One region of the Paenibacillus sp. GYB003 genome, then DNA from elsewhere that is predicted to be linked to it. Evidence: riboswitches for the same ligand, from Rfam matches in the RefSeq annotation. Region 1 holds a riboswitch; the other holds the start of a gene.

Evidence for each region. A riboswitch is a leader RNA that binds a small molecule or an ion and turns the genes downstream of it on or off. The one in region 1 is predicted to bind ZMP and ZTP.
Region 2: linked by a shared signal. The riboswitch ahead of PV407_RS09985 (DJ-1/PfpI family protein) and the one ahead of purT (formate-dependent phosphoribosylglycinamide formyltransferase) in region 1 are both predicted to bind ZMP and ZTP.

The regions. Positions count from the first base shown of each region.
Region 1 covers NZ_JARBDC010000023.1:828-5,936, forward strand. Annotated here, with positions in the region: partial or broken gene PV407_RS09485 (5'-nucleotidase C-terminal domain-containing protein) at 1-572, shown strand, start outside; gene PV407_RS09490 (hypothetical protein) at 756-1,247, shown strand; gene PV407_RS09495 (hypothetical protein) at 1,231-1,386, shown strand; ZMP/ZTP riboswitch at 1,439-1,519, shown strand; gene purT (formate-dependent phosphoribosylglycinamide formyltransferase) at 1,604-2,764, shown strand; gene PV407_RS09505 (acetyltransferase) at 3,530-3,970, shown strand; gene PV407_RS09510 (QcrA and Rieske domain-containing protein) at 4,006-4,557, shown strand; gene PV407_RS09515 (GreA/GreB family elongation factor) at 4,723-5,109, shown strand, end outside.
Region 2 covers NZ_JARBDC010000026.1:29,499-34,607, reverse strand. Annotated here, with positions in the region: gene PV407_RS10000 (adenosylcobalamin-dependent ribonucleoside-diphosphate reductase) at 1-11, shown strand, start outside; gene PV407_RS09995 (TetR/AcrR family transcriptional regulator) at 478-1,089, shown strand; gene PV407_RS09990 (GNAT family N-acetyltransferase) at 1,096-1,689, shown strand; ZMP/ZTP riboswitch at 1,945-2,022, shown strand; gene PV407_RS09985 (DJ-1/PfpI family protein) at 2,081-2,689, shown strand; gene PV407_RS09980 (hypothetical protein) at 2,849-3,472, shown strand; gene PV407_RS09975 (VOC family protein) at 3,624-4,079, shown strand; partial or broken gene PV407_RS09970 (transposase) at 4,290-4,880, opposite strand.

The DNA of each region.
Region 1 (5,109 bases):
GCTCCGACATCCGGAGCGCGCTTGAGCTCGGCGTGTCCGCTTATCCGGAATCGCTCGGCGGCTTCCCGCAAGTGGCCGGCGTCGAATTCGAATTCGACCCGTCGCTTCCGAAGGGCGAACGCATCACCTCGATCGCGGTCAAAGGCGAGCCGCTCGACCCGCAGCGGACGTACGTGCTCGCCACCAACGATTTTATGGCGGCCGGCGGCGACAATTATACGATGTTCCAGCCTTACCCGATCGCCAACGATTTTTCGTCCCTGGAAGAATCGCTGATCGCCTACATTCGCCAGACCGGCGAGCTGCAGGCGAGTGCGGCGGGACGAATCCGGGTCAAAGCCGCCGAAACGGCGTCCGCTCCGGCTCCTGCTCCGGCTCCTGCTCCGGCTCCTGCACCGGCACCGGCACAAGACGCCGCGCCGCAGACGGGGGGCGTCTATGTCGTGAAACCGGGCGATACGTTGACGAAAATCGCCAAGCTGTACCAAACGACTTGGCGCGAGCTGCACCGTCTGAACCCGATTCCGAATCCGAATCTGATTTTCCCCGGGCAAACGATCGAGCTGCCTTGAGGGCAGCGCTACTCGATTCGCCATTCTCGTTAAAAGTCGCCCTGTAGCTGGCGGAGCGAAAGCTCCGCGCTATGGGGCGTTTTCTATTTCGACCGCTTCGCCGTTGCGCCGGCGCTCAGATCGGGTTATGCTTGTACAGGAAGGGTAGCAACTATTTTCCATTTATGGAATGGGAGGGTGCCGATGAAGAGCGAACGATTTGCAAGGATCGACGCGGAAAGCTTGAACATCGTCGATCGGGACGGGACAATCCGAATGACCTTGTTCAACAATGCCAACATCCCGCCGGCCATGATGGACGGGAAAGACTTTCTACCCGGGCACCGGCAGGATTGGCCGATTTCGGGCATCATGTTTTACAACGGCGAAGGGGACGAATGCGGCGGGCTTATTTTCGGCAGCGAGCGAAGGGAGGACGGAACGTATACGTCGACCGCGTCGTTAACGTTCGACCAATACAAGCAGGATGAAGTCGTCTCCTTGTCGTACGACAACGAAAATGGTGTGCTGAATTACGGCATTACGCAAAGACAGGCCCCATATCCCGCTTACGGAGCAAATCGCCGCGGTGAAGCGAATCGACGAATCGGATATGGACGAGGCCGGGAAGAAGAAGGCGATCGCGAAGGTGTGGGAAGGGAGCACGCGGCGCGCGTTCATGGGGAAGAACGATAAAGGCGAAGTGACCGTTTGCTTGATGGACCGGAAAGGGAAGCAGCGAATCCGCATGAAGGTGGACGAGGACGACAATGCCGTCATGGAATTTTTGGACGGGAGCGGCAACGTGATCTATAAGCTGCCCCCGGAGCAGTAGCTTTGTGTTGCATTTCTCCGCATCATTCAGTATGATCGTATCTAGCAGAACAACGTTTGCGTGTAACTGGCGGAACATGGGGAACCATGAGGGAGCACGCGGATAAACGCAGCCGTACGCCTGGGCGGAGGAAGTAAGGATCGCAAGCGCTCCTTGCTTCCTTTTCTTTTGTCGCGAACGGATCCGTACGATTAACGATGAAGCGGGGGACGAAACGATGTGGAAATCGACGAAAATGATGCTGCTCGGCTCTGGGGAATTGGGGAAGGAAGTGATCATCGAGGCGCAGCGATTGGGGGTGGAAACGATCGCCGTCGACCGGTACGCCGATGCGCCTGCGATGCACGTAGCCGATCGCAGCTACGTGATCGATATGCTCGATGCGAAGCGGCTGCGCGAAGTCGTCGAACGGGAAAAGCCGGACCTGATCGTCCCTGAAATTGAGGCGCTCGCCACCTCCGAGCTGGTCGAGCTGGAGGCGGAAGGGTATCGCGTCATACCGACGGCCCGGGCGGCGAAGCTCACGATGGACCGCGAAGGAATCCGCAGGCTCGCCTCGGAGAAGCTCGGACTGCCGACGGCCGGCTATACGTTCGCCGAAACGTTCGAGCAGTTCGAGCGCGCGGTGAAGGAAACCGGCTTTCCTTGCGTCGTCAAGCCGCTCATGAGCTCGTCCGGCAAAGGACAAAGCGTTTGCCGGGGAGAGAACGATATCGAGCGCAGCTGGAATATCGCCATGGAAGGCGGACGGGTGAAAAACGGGCGGGTCATCGTCGAGCAGTTTATCCGGTTCCAGTCGGAAATTACGCTGCTTACGGTCCGTTCGGTAAACGGGACAAGCTTCTGCGCTCCGATCGGGCACATTCAGGAGAACGGGGACTATATCGAATCGTGGCAGCCGCACGCCATGTCCGAGCGTCAGCTGGAGGAAGCGAAGCGCATCGCCAGGACGATTACGGACGAGCTGGGCGGCTACGGCTTGTTCGGCGTAGAGCTGTTTTTGACGGAAGATACCGTCTACTTCAGCGAAGTATCGCCGAGGCCGCACGATACGGGACTGGTGACGCTCGTAACGCAAAATTTGTCCGAATTCGCGCTCCACGTACGCGCCATTCTCGGCTACCCGATTCCGGAAATCGAGCTCGTAACGCCCGGAGCGAGCCGGCCGCTGAAAGCGGATCGCGAACTGGAGCATTACCGCATCGACGGCGCAGGCGAAGCGCTGGCCGTCCCGAATACGCAGCTTCGCCTGTTCGGCAAGCCCGTAACGAAGGAAGGCCGTCGCATGGCGGTCGCTCTGTCGTCGGCGGCAACGGTGGACGAAGCGCGGGCACGCGCGAAGCGGGCGTTGGACGCGCTGTCGATCGAAGAGGCATAAACGATAAGACGACGAGATGGTCGGTCCCGTCCAGGGCCGGCCTTTTTAATATTAAAGCGAGCGGCGCCTTTCGTATCCACGTCCGGGGTATCCTTATCCTGCCGGACCGCTGGAGTAGAACGAACTGGAAAACCTCCAGTTAATTCGCTCTCCTATAGGCGTCGTTTCGAAATACCGGGAGAAGCTCCGGTTATAATGGCGCTGTATCGGCGAAATGCACGGTATGGGCGAATATATCGGGAGGTTTTCCCGTTGTTTTGTCCAGAAACGGGAAACAACCGAAAATAGCGGGAACATTTCCATCTCGTTTCCCGCTTCGCTGCCGTTTCGGCATGCAATAGGTTCGGTTTGCGCCGAAAAGACCGTCAGTTCCGACGGTTTTTTTATACCGGATGTTAAAAATCCGGACGCTCTCAGACAACCGAGCGGAGCCGGGTAGACGGCTAACGAATCGTATCGTTCTTATGTGCGGAAAAATGATCGTTTTTCCAATCTAACGAATTCAGGTATCGTTATCGAGCCGAAAGTGGAAGTAAAGATCCGATTTGCCGCAAATAACGATACTGGAGTTCATCACAATTTTAAACCTCCGCATTCGGCTCCCATAGCGATAACAGAGTTCGTTAGGCGTATGTCGGAAGCCACCCGTGCGCTGATTTGATTCAACGAACCTTGCATGAAGACGAATCGGCGCGTTTTTGCTATAATCGATTTACGGATATGTAAATAGTTGGCAGGTTTCACGTTGACAGGGAGGAACAAACGGTGGCGAACAACATTGTCGCGTACGAGGAAAAGGATCACGACGCATTGGTAAGCATATGGCACAGAGCCGTTCGCGGCACCCACGACTTTTTGTCGGAGGACGATATCGCGTTTTACTATGACATCGTGAAAAACGGAGCGCTGCGCGATGTCGAACTTTGGGTCGAACGAAACGGGGAGGGCGTTCCGATCGGATTTATCGGTCTTCAAGACGACAAAATCGAGATGCTGTTCGTCGATCCCGAGTACCACGGGAGAGGGGCCGGCAGTCGGCTGATCCGGCACGCCGAATCGTTGAAAGGCTCCAAGCTGAAAGTCGACGTCAATGAGCAAAACGAGAAGGCTTACGCTTTTTACGTTCGGCAAGGCTTCGTCAAGACCGGACGTTCCGAATTGGACGGTTCGGGGCGGCCGTTTCCGCTCGTGCATATGGAACGGTAAGCGGACCCATGTTCGCCAAGCCAAGGAGGCATGCAATGAACGAACGGTTTCCGAAAAAAGTAACGAGAAGAACGTTCTTCGGCACATCCGGCAAGCTGTTGCTCGGGGCGGGAGCGGTGCTGGCGGGCAGCGCCGGACTGTTTTATGCCGGCGCCCGAAGCGAAAAAGAGCGCAAACTCCACGATCGCGAACGGCCCGGCAATTTTGTGGAAATCGGCGAGCTCGAGCGATTGGCGTCGATCCGGGACGTCGAAAAAGTGAGCTATAAAACGACGATCCGCGACGCATGGGTCGAGAAATCGGTCGAGGGCTTCGTTTACGCCAGAGGCGGGCCGGACGGAAAGCCGTTGATTATGTCCCCGTTGTGCACCCATTTGGGCTGCACGGTCGAGCCGGCTCCGGAAGCGGAACGGTCTTCGGGGAAAGAGCTGTATTTCCGATGTCCGTGCCACGGCGCCGAATTCGACGGCCGAGGCAATTCGATCGGCAAAGCCTCGCTGCCGGGACTTGCGACGTATAAACCGATGATCGCCGACGGCAAAGTGTACATCGATCTATTGTCGCCGTTGAAGCGCGCGCCCATTTGAAAAAACCGTCCGGCGGAACGGCTGGACTTTCGGCACACATTTGATACAATGGCTGTAACGGCCTCCTTTGCGGGAGGCCTCTATTTTCATAAGGAGTGATTCGGATGAATGCGGTTCAGCTGATGGTGAAACTCGGTGCTGTACGGGAAGGCGGGGTGATCTACCATGAACCGTAGTTATTTGCAGACGTGCCGGGATCAGTTGGTGAATCAGCTCGTGTTTTTTGACGAAGAAAAGACGAATTTCCTCAATCAATATTTTCCGGTCATTACGCCGGAACGAAACAAAATCGATCGCACGATAACCGCGTATGCGGCGGCCGTCGAGAAGCTGTTCGAGGATTACACGGACGAAACGTTACATTCCGTCGTGCTGATCGGCAGTCAGGTCGACTTGCTGTATACGGACGACGGGTCGACCGAGTCATATACGATCGTTTTTCCGCATCAAGCCGATGCGAATCAAAATCGGGTCTCTTTTTTATCCCCGGTTGGGTCCCAGTTGCTGCTGACGCCCGTGAACGAAACCCGCCGGCTCGGCACGCCGTCGGGG
Region 2 (5,109 bases), on a different contig from region 1:
AATGCTCGTAACGAAAAAAAGCCCGGGGTTCCCCGGGCTTTTTCTTTTCGTACATGATATCCGCGGCAATCGGGCGGAATCGGGGTGATGATGGCGAACGAATCGTAAGATGCTTATCGGAGGAAAAACGAACGTTTTTTCAGGCTAACGAATCCGGATATCGCTATCAAGCCCAAAATCGAAGAAAACGAGCCGATTCGCCGGTAATAACGTTACCGGGGTTCGTTAAAAATTCAAACCGCCGCATTCGGCTCCGATAACGATCGTTCGGTTCGTTAGCCGTTGGAGCCTATTTTCCGTTCCTTCTCCCATGATCAAGCGTATCGGTCTGCGCGTCGAATAATCGTCCGGACGTTTTTCGCGGACCGTGTTTCTTACGCTAACGAGCCGTATCCGCAAGCGGAATTGAGTGTTGCGATTCCGCTTTCCTTATTTTATAATGAGTAAAAGTTCATTCATAATAAAGGGGGAGATCGTTTGCCGCGGAGCAAGGAACAGTTCGAAGCCATGCGCAATGCCACCAGGGAAAAAATCCATTCCGCTGCGATGCGGTTATTTGTTCGTCAAGGCTTCGGCTCGACGAATGTTCAAAATATCGCGGATGCGGCCGGCATTAGTATTGGGCTGCTGTATCGTCATTACAAAACGAAGGATCAGTTGTTTCACGAATTGGTTGCCTACGCGGTTGAAGGATTGAAACGCCATAGTACTCGCTTCGAATCCGATCAATCCCCCAAAAAGGTAATCGCACAGTTCGTCGACGAAGTGTACACCGACTTGATCGATGGGGAAGAACTGGCCAATCTGCTGATCCTTCTCAATCAATCGCTATTAGCCGGAGCTGCCGCAGACTCCGAACCGTATGACGAGATCCTCCGGGTAAATGCCAGGCTGCTTGATTCTACGGCACAGCTCATTCGTAAGGGTCAGCAGCTCGGGGAATTTCACCCCGGTGATGCGCGGGAGATGGCCGTCTATTTTTTTGCATCGATTCAAGGTTTGGCTGAGATGAAAGTATTGCTAAAGAGCAGCTTTACCATGCCCTCGCCCTCGATCCTCACCGCGTTTCTATTTAAAGAAAGGGAGTGACCCATCATGCTTAACTTGGTTAGAGCCGATCAAGCCGAATTTGATGTGAGGCGAGGAATGTCAGAAATATTCGCGGAGGGTTTCGCACAATGGCTTGGTTTTTTCTCCAAGGATCCGAAAAAAATCGCTGCGGCGTTCGCCCATATGTTCGTTCCGGATCAATTTTATGTGGCTTTATACAAGGGGCAAGTGGTCGGAATGGCTGCCTGCACGGATGCAACATCACATTCGGTTAAACTGGATATAACGGAACTTCGCAAGCATTTAGGCTTTTATAAAGGCACTTTGGCCGGTATTTTTTTGAAAAAGGAATTTGAAACCGCCTTTGCTCATCCGTCAACCGGTGTAGGCTCCATCGAATTTGTAGGGACGGCCTCCGCATTCAGGGGGCAAGGCGTTGCTTCGCAATTGATTCGTCATATCCTTGAGCATACTCCTTACAAGGTTTACTTGATTGAAGAAGTCGCCGATACCAATATTCCGGCCATGAAACTCTATAATAAATTAGGTTTTGAAGAATACAAACGCAGGCAAATACCAATGAACCGGGCAAAGAAAATCGGGATCCATCACATTGTATCGTTGAGGTATACGAAATAGCGATAGGTCTTTGGGAAAGATTCGAAGTCCGATCGTTCCTTGGACTGAAAGTGTTGAAAACCATTGAACTAAACGGGTACAAGAGCTCAATAAACATGACGAAGCTGCCGTCGGCTCGATCGGCGGCCTCGCTACGAACGGGCAGAATAGTGTCAAAATTGGAAAATACGACATTTAAGTTATGAACTTAAACCGGTTACAATACTATAAATCGCATTGAAGTTTTTGGAATTGACTGATATTATTAATTTGTATTCAAGTATGTGTAACTGGCGTAACGTAGGTAACTACGAGGAAGCACATATTCATAAGCCGTACGCCTGGGCAAGTATCTGATCTTAAATCAGATGCTTTTTTTATTTCAATTGATGAAAGGTCAGGTGCTTAGGGATTGAAGATAGCTTTCATTCTGTTTGACAAGATGACAACGTTAGATTTTGTTGGATTTTACGATGCTGTATCTTGGTTAAAAATTTTAAAAGTCAAAGAAGGAGTAACATGGGATCTTTGTGCAAACAAAGAAGAGATTACAGACGATCGGGGTATGACAATAAAAATAAAGCATGTTTGCCCAGACCTATCCGGATATGACTTATTATTTATTCCCGGTGGAATGCCCGCAAGAGAACTGAGATATGATACGGAATTTGTTTCATGGATCAAAAGTGGGAGCGCTGTACAGTACAAAGTATCTGTCTGTACAGGTGCATTGCTTTTGGGAGCTGCAGGATTCTTACATGGGAAAATGGCGACAACGAATCCCTCCGCTTATGAATTGTTGACTCCTTATTGCTCAGAGGTTGTTAAAGCCCGTATTGTACGGGATGGAGATACTTTAACGGGAGGCGGTGTCTCAGCGTCTATTGATTTAGGTTTATATTTTGTTGAATCTTTAACGAATGCGGATGTGGCGAAAAAGGTTCAAAAGATGATGGATTATCCGTATTATCGGACCGGAAATTTGACTACTGTGTTCATGCCCAACGATAAACCGATATAAAGCTTTGCACAGCTATTTCAGACAGTATAGAACCGTGCCAAGGTGGAACGAATCGTTTGGAGTTTGAATAAAAAAGAGCCGAAAGTGAAAAAAGCTAATGCGCGCGGTTTACCGGCGTTCTTGTTGCGTGGATACGGAAACAAGATGAAGAGGTGAAGGATGATTCGAGGAGTCATTATTGAAGGGTTGTCTACCGCAGGAAAAACATCGGTATTTTCTGCAATAAAGAGATTACACAGCCAAATACACAATAGCGAAAAGACGATAATTGCAATAAGTGAACGCTACTCGCAAGTTCTGCATTCATACAAGGGTGTCTTGAGAACCATGGACAAGGATGAACATATTCAGCTTTTAAATCGTCATGTTGATTATCTCGAACAACAATTCGAATGGTTTGAGTCACTTGGTCATACGAAACCATCAAACGGTATATTTTATTTGTTGGAGAGGTTCAGTATAAATCATCGAGCGGCCTTTATAAATTCTGCAAAAATTGAAATGCTGGAAAAACGTCTATCGAGGCTGAATGCACCATGTGTACTCCTAACCTTATCCCAAGAAGCTGTAGAGCCTAGATTTATTGAAAGCCGGGGCGAAGCTTGGAAATCGTATGTGATGGAAAACCACCCAACGGTAACAGAGGCATGTCAGAAGTTTTTAGACGATCAGGAGAAGCTTCGTATGTGTGCTAAACAATCGCTAATTCCCACTTTAGAAATAAACACGGAAGAAGCAGACTGGGATTCTTATGCAAAACATATACTCCTGGAATTAACCTAGCCTGAAAATAACTCATAACGCATACCCCTAGAAAAACAACACGAAACTAGTCAGGTTTGCGACATTCTGTGGCATCAAAATAACTGTAAGTCACAAAAATTGGGTGACTGCTTCTATTGCACGAATTGAAACGAGAAGGGAGAAATGGGAAATGCAGATTCACGAAGAAACAAAGTCAAAGGAAAACATAGAGGACATTATAGGCATGACTTGTATATATGTCCCGGTCAGTGATGTCTACAAGGCTGTTCAGTGGTATGAAGCAAATTTAGGTTGCAAACTCAGAGCAGGCGATAAGTTGGAACCTGATATGACTGGTGCGATCCTGAGATTTCCTGATCGTAATGGCAAGCCTCACGGTCCAACAGGGCCGGTTCCTGCCATATTCCTTCTCGAATCAAGGCCGGAAGGTGGCCGGTTAGGCTTTACCGGCAATGATGGTAAACGCAAAGCAGTTGGGTGTTTCATAACTCCACGCATCCAAGACCTTTTCAACCGTTTTAAGGAAAACGGAGTGAACATCGAAGGGGACATTCGGATAACATGTGGACCAAACCTTCAGTTTTATGATCCTGACGGGAATATGTGGGAAGTATGGCAGCCATAAAAAAAAGCAGTCGGCGAGTCGATCGGCTGCCAGGACAATTAATCCATATTACGGGGGTAATGTCAGTAGAATGGTATGAAAAAAATCTTGGATGCAAATTAATAGCCCCCATCTCAGGAGTGGCTGACTTGCAACTTGCCCCACAGCATGTAATTACACTTTTACACCGGATGATGAACAAGATAGCTGTTGGTTTGCTGGAAAGAATTATCAAGAAAAATCACCAGCTAGGCCGTCGATTACTTCGACGGTGAAGTATTTCACCGCATATTTATTCTTGATCCCTAGAGACTCTAATCGTTTGATCGACTGTTTGATGACAAAATCTTTTCGACGTTGGTCGTAAAAATCGGCTCCCAGTTCAATATCGTCTTGTTCCCGAGTTAAAAGATGATAAATGATCGTGAGAATGGTATGACCGACGGCAACCGCCGCGCGATTGGCTCCTCTCCGAGCGGCAATCCGACGATACTGGTGTTTGTCCGGACTTTCGTTTTCCGGCGCTTTCGTGGTTACCTGGAGACATCCCCGCCCACGAACACAAATGGGCAGCAGATGGAATTGATTCTTCGCGTCGGTACCGATTTCCGCCAAGATTTGCTCTGCATTTCGTCGGCCGATACCGGGAATCGTATCCAAGCGCTCCAGGTCTTTCTCAAAAGGGAGCATACGGTCCTTTACTTCTTCGTCCAGTTTGGCGATTTGTTCGTCGAGGAAGTCACTATGCTTCAACTGTGCCTCAAGCATGAGCTTCTGATGCGAACCGATCAGGCCCCGTAACGCACGCTCAAGGTCGTCCTTTCCAGTAGACGCCGGTGCTTTCCATCGCGACGTGGGTGCAACGTTGACGTTTGATCCAGTCGGCCATCTGGATCAGTATAGAACGCAAAGCCCCAATTTTCATTATCTGTGGTAACCGGCAGGGCATGGAGGGCTAACGGATAACGACGAGGCTGCCGGCGGATGATCGGCGGCTTTTGTGTTCGAATGGGGAAATGTGCTCTGATTTCCCCGATCAAAACACGGGGCT